Regions from separate parts of the Rahnella sp. RFA10(1/100) genome, predicted to be linked through region 2. Evidence: predicted binding sites of a transcription regulator. Region 2 holds the regulator's gene; the other holds the start of a gene.
The links. Region 2 encodes CRP, which controls carbon source genes, mostly activating them, when cyclic AMP is high. Its sites were predicted from a motif close to ATGTGANNNNNNTCACAT; they were not measured.

Region 1: idnD (L-idonate 5-dehydrogenase) is a predicted target of CRP. The motif match lies at 1,809-1,826, and genes of this name have one in related genera.

The regions. Positions count from the first base shown of each region.
Region 1 is NZ_SEWR01000005.1:243,473-246,626, reverse strand. Features, by position in the region: gene ETV65_RS16755 (DJ-1/PfpI family protein) at 32-628, opposite strand; gene idnD (L-idonate 5-dehydrogenase) at 716-1,747, opposite strand; gene ETV65_RS16745 (benzoate/H(+) symporter BenE family transporter) at 1,870-3,072, opposite strand.
Region 2 is NZ_SEWR01000005.1:15,404-18,557, reverse strand. Features, by position in the region: gene ETV65_RS15760 (YccS/YhfK family putative transporter) at 1-1,472, opposite strand, end outside; gene crp (cAMP-activated global transcriptional regulator CRP) at 1,534-2,166, opposite strand; gene ETV65_RS15750 (OsmC family protein) at 2,529-2,936, shown strand; gene ETV65_RS15745 (phosphoribulokinase) at 2,940-3,154, opposite strand, start outside.

The DNA.
Region 1 (3,154 bases), 230 kb from region 2:
CTGCGCCATCTGCCCCGGTTCAACTTTTTGATCAACGCTTCTGGCCGGCGCGCCAGTGGTGATAATCGATGTGATCAGCCTGGAAATTGGTGGTTTCAGCATCGCCGGTCAGGCGGTACGCCAGCTGAAAGGCGAAGTCAAACGCCAGCCCTAATCCTTTTCCGCTGAGCAAGTTACCGTCTTCCACAAAGGACTGATTGACGTAAACGCCGTCTTTCACGTCCTGGTATAAATCGCCGGAACAGACGTAACGACGGCCTTTCAGCAGACCGTTCCCGCCCAGCACACGCGCGGCAGCGGAGCACAGCGGGCAGATCAGTTTACCGGCGTCGTCGTGACGTCGGACAAATTCCACCACCGCTTTACTGGCCGCCAGCGCCACTGAGCCTTCCGGTCCGCCGGGCATTACCACAGCATCAAATAAGCGGTCGCCCTGCGCGGACAGCAGTTCGTTGGCCTGCATCTGAATGCCGTGATACGTGCGCAGCGTCAGGCTTTCCTGGCAGGCCAGCGTGGTGACCTGAATCTCCAGCCGCTCAAGAATATCGAGCACAATCACCGCTTCGCCTTCTTCAAATCCGTTAGCCAGCAGCAGCGCGACCTGCTTTTTCGCCTTGTCCTTTACCATAATGCAAATGTCCTCTGAGGATAAAAATCAGAGGACATCATAAAATGAAACGGTGTTTTGATATTGTGACTGGTATTGCAGACCGGGCTAGAAGACCAGCTGCACTTTTGACGCTTTGGATTTATCCAGGGCGTATTCCAGCGCTTCCACCAGACTTTCCTGCGGGAATTCTGCTGACAGCAATGGCATCGGATCGACGGTTCTATTCGCCAGCCATTCGACGGCAGTATTAAATTCTTCTGTGAAACGGAAACTGCCGACCCAGTTAATTTCTTTGGCAATCAGCGACATCAGCGGGAATTCATTCACTACCGGCCCCATGCCAACCTGCACCAGGGTGCCGCGTGCGCGGGTCACTTCCAGACAACGGCGGATGGAAGACGGATGGCCGGAGGCATCGAAGGAGACATCGAAAAAGCCTTTCTCTGCCTGATATTCGCTGAAATCACCTTGTGCAGCGTCCAGTGCTTTATTTGCGCCAACTGCCAGTGCCAGCGTACGGCAACGTTCGCTCGGGTCGGTCACCACGATTTGCGCCGCGCCTTTGGCTTTTGCTGCCAGCACGATTAAGCAGCCAATCGGACCTACGCCGGAAACAAACACGGTTTTACCATGAATATCGCCCGCCTGGTTTACGGCATGAATGGCGACGGCCAGCGGTTCTGCGAACACCATCAGGCGGTCACTGACCTGATTGTCGTAAGGAATGCACTGGTCGCTGTCGACGATTTTATACTGCGTGAACGCGCCGTTGATGTGCGGGAAATACATCGCGCTGCCGAAAAATTTCATGGTGGTGCATTGGTTTTCGTCACCGGACAGACAGTACTTGCAGGCTTTGCACGGCTTACTCGGGTTCAGCGCCACTTTCTGACCGGGCTGCAAACGCGGGTTATCCGATTTCTCCACCACACCGACCACTTCATGGCCAAGCACCATCGCCTCGCGCACTCTGAAATCACCGACAGCGCCGTGTTCGTAATAATGCAGATCCGAACCGCAGATGCCGCCGCGGGTGATTTTCACCAGCGTGCCCTGGCCGGTATAGCTGAGGGTCTGGTGGATCACCGAGACGTCTTTTTTCCCGGTCACGACGCAGGATTGTGTGGCAATAGTCATGGGATTCTCGCTCTTTAAAGGGCCTGATTGCGCCCAGTAAAGAGGGTTTACCGGTCAGAAAATGTGATCGTCGTCACCTTGTGCCGTGTTACGAAAACCTGTTACCCATAACTTGAACGGACTCAACTTTTCCCGGCGGATTTATCACGATTTCGCGCCGGCATGCTGAGGATCAGATGGGTTATCACACCGCCCGCCAGACCCCAGAATGCCGAACCGACACCCAGCAGCGTGACACCGGAAGCCGTGATCAGAAACGTAATGATTGCCGCGTCGCGCTGACGCTCGTTTTCCAGCGCGCGGTACAGGCTGCCTGCAATGGTGCCGAGCAACGCCAGCCCGGCGATGGTGTGGATCAGCGCCTGTGGCAGGGCGGTAAAGACCATGCCGATGGAGCCGCCAAACACGCCCGCAATCAGATAGAAAACGCCAGCCGAGACGGCCGCCATATAGCGTTTTTTAGGATCGGGATGAATGTCCTCGCCCATACAAATCGCGGCGGTAATGGCGGCGATACAGATGGTAAAACCGCCGAACGGCGCTAAAACTAACGCAGTCAGCGCCGTCCAGGAAATCAGGGGCGAAACAGGCAGATGATAGCCGTGCGCTTTCAGTGTGGCGATGCCCGGCGCATTCTGTGAGGCCATGGTCACCACAAAAAACGGAATGCCGATGCCGATAATTGAGGAAAGCGTGAAATGCGGCATCACAAACGCCGGTGCGGCGAAGGTCAGCGTCTGGCCGTGCAGCGCAATATCACCCTGTAATCCGGCGACGATCAGCCCGGCGGCCAGTGCGAGCACCACCGCATAGCGCGGCAGGGCGCGCTTTGCCAGCAGATACACCAGACACATGGTGCCTGCAAGGGCGAAATTGCTTTGCAGTGAGGTAAAGGCGTCCAGCCCGAAGCGCAGCAGAATGCCGCCGAGCATCGCCGCTGACAGCGCCTGCGGGATGTAATGCATCAGTCGGGCGAATAAGCCGGTCACGCCGCACAGCAGGATCAGCCCGGTGGCAAAGACAAATACGCCAATGGCTTCGTTAAGTGAGGTGCCGGGCAGGCTGGTGACCAGCAGCGCCGCGCCGGGTGTCGACCAGGCCGTCACCACCGGTGTGCGGTAATACAGTGATAGCCCGATGCTGGTGACCCCCATGCCCAGACCCAGCATACTCAGCCAGCCGCCAATTTGTCCCGCGCTGGCCCCTGCCGCTTCCGCTGCCTGAAAGATAATCGCTGCGGAGCTGGTATAACCGACTAAAACCGCAACAAATCCGGCGATTACCGCCGAAAATGTCAAATCCTGCGGACTGAAACGCGAGGCCATAGGTGAAATTCCTTCTGGTTACCGCTTGCTGGCGGTATGCTGTTGTGCGTTATAGCGTACATCGGATGCGCTCAAAATATCA
Region 2 (3,154 bases):
ACCAGTCTTGGTATCAGAAAATGCACACCGTTCATCGCCAGTAGTTGCAGGGTATACACTGCCGTCACCGTCATGCCGACCATCGCCAGCCCGTAATTTTTGCGTAAAACCGTATAGGACAACAAGGTGATCAGCAGCATGCACAGCAGCGTGGTGCTTTCCGGTAGCGCCAGTTTTAACAATCCTGAAGCAATCAGCAAACCGGCCAGCGTACCGAGCGCACGGTGCTGGATCCTGACCCGCGTGGCGTTATAGCCGTTCTGGCTGACCAGCATGATAGTCAGCAAAATCCAGTACGGTTTGGGCAAATTGAAGAACAGCCCCAGGCTGCTGCCAATCGCTAAAATAATGCCCAGACGCGCGGCATTACGCAGGGCCACGGATTTGAAAGAAAGATAGCTTTTTAGCGCAGTCCAGAAGGGCAGACGTGGCTGGGTGCTCATCAGATCGCGCCGGTATAACGGGCGCTGGGTCCGCAGCAGGCGCGCAATGCGGCTGAAATGGTAATAACAAAACTGGCCAACCGGATTGTCCGGGTTACGCGCGGCGATTTTCTCCAGCGCAGCCAGCTCATTGGCCATGGTAAAGCGCTCAGATAAACGGTGATAAAGAATATCGCCGGCAATCACCCGAAGACGGGTGGAAATCACCTGCGCATTGCGGCGGATTACCGCTTCTGCATGGCTTTCCTCAACCAGTTTCTGTACTTCCTCCGGCTGATGCAGGCTGACGGTAATGTGCTCCTGCAAATCGAGAGCAACCTGAAAAAGCTGAAACAGTCGCTTATGGTGATGATGATGTCCGTGTTGTGGCAGCATGTGTAATTGCTGATAAAGCAGGGCAATCAGATCGATAACCTGCTGCTGACGGGTAAGTAATGGCGGCAACGCCGTCTCGGGATCGGTATGTTGCGTCAGCAGACTGTACTTGGCCTCGAAATAATCCGCGAGTTGCAGATAAAGCTGGCTGAGCGTTTCGCGCATAGGCTGTTCTTGCGAAATACGAAACCACACCCAGTTAAACACCCCGTACCAGGCTGTGCCTGCTGCGAACAGCACCGGTGCCTGCCACATCGGGCGCACACCGACCATACTCAGCGTGAAAATAGTGGCTACCAGCGCGCCGGGTAACAGGCGCGCATGTAACGGGCTGATTTCACCGGTAACGCCGAGCAATAACGCCAGCGATAGCATGATCAGCGGCAGCGGAACGTACCAGTTTTCCAGCATCAGTTGCAGCAGAATGCTGCTCACGGCAAACAGTGAACCGCCGACGATCAGACGTTTGAAAAAGCGTTTGTGCGGGGTATCCAGACCGGCGATGTTACAGCAGGCCGGGCAGAGGGAAAACAGCAGACCCATTTGCAAGTTGCCAAACAGCCAGCAAATGCCAACAGGCAGGCACAACACCAGCGTCTGGCGCAGCGCGTAATTCACTTCAGGATGGTAAAACAGTTTTCGCCATAACGTCATGGGTAAAGCTTAGCCCATAAAAAAGGCGCGACAGTATTCTGCCGCGCCAATTTTCGAGGGATTAACGTGTGCCGTAAACGACAATCGTTTTCCCGTGTGCGGAGATCAGGCTCTGATCTTCCAGCATTTTGAGGATTCGTCCGACTGTTTCACGTGAACAACCGACGATTTGGCCAATTTCCTGACGGGTAATCTTGATTTGCATCCCGTCCGGATGGGTCATTGCATCAGGCTGTTTAGCCAGGTTGAGCAACGTTTGAGCGATACGACCGGTTACGTCGAGGAAGGCAAGGTTGCCGACTTTCTCTGACGTCACTTGCAGACGGTTGGCCATCTGCGCGGAGAGACGCATCAGAATATCCGGGTTAACCTGAATCAGCTGGCGGAACTTTTTATACGAAATTTCAGCCACTTCACAGGCAGTTTTAGCACGTACCCAGGCACTACGTTCCTGACCTTCTTCGAAGAGTCCCAGCTCACCGATGAAGTCACCTTGGTTAAGGTAGGACAGTATCATTTCCTTGCCTTCTTCATCTTTAATCAGGACAGCAACTGACCCTTTCACGATGTAGTAAAGCGTTTCGGCTTTTTCACCCTGGTGAATCAGCGTACTTTTAGAAGGATACTTATGTATATGACAGTGAGACAGGAACCATTCAAGAGTCGGGTCTGTTTGTGGCTTGCCGAGAACCATTAGCTATTATCCTCTGTTGTTATCGCTGCCCAAAATCACAGGGCTCAGAGTTCCCTGTATGGCACTTCAAATCCAAAGCGCCCTTTCAGCATATAACTCCCCAGAAATGCTGCAAGCGGATGTCGGAGTGCAACAGCCTGTTTATTGCTGTTAACACCGTGGGTTCTGTTCTTAAACCGCAAAAACCGTCACCGCAATTTACTGGAAAGTATGTTTCGGCTTTGTTTGTAGCACAGGTTTGAGATGCTGTCTTCTGTTGTCTCGCTTCAGCATGATGGCGATCGGGTTACGTTGCCAGATTTTGGTCTAAAGGGTACTCTGAGAGCAGATTTCTAAAAGTTTATTCACCGGGAGAATAGTTCATGCACGCACGTGTCAAATGGGTTGAAGGGCTGACCTTTTTAGGTGAGTCAGCGTCGGGTCATCAGATTTCAATGGATGGTAACGCGGGCGATAAAGCCCCAAGCCCGATGGAAATGTTACTGATGTCCGCAGGCGGCTGCAGTGCAATTGACGTGGTATCTATTTTACAGAAAGGCCGTAATGACGTGCGTGATTGTGAAGTGAAGCTGACTTCACAACGCCGCGAAGAAGCGCCGCGTCTGTTCACGCATATCAATCTGCATTTTATCGTCACCGGTAAGGATCTGACCGATAAGATTGTTGAACGTGCGGTCAGCCTTTCTGCCGAAAAATACTGTTCAGTGTCTCTGATGTTGGGTAAAGCGGCCACCATCACCCACAGCTTTGAAGTGATTGCAGCGGAATAAAGTTTACTCGATTTTCTTACCTTCCATCAGGCGCTGCACCAGTGGCGCCATGATCAGCTCCATCGCCAGCCCCATTTTCCCACCTGGTACCACCAGCGTTTTGATGTGCGAGATAAATGACCCCTGCAACATTGCCAGCAGATAGGGGAAATCGATGTCGTCCAGTCCCTGGAAATGGATCACCACAAAGCTTTCATCCAGTGACGGAATGGCTTTTG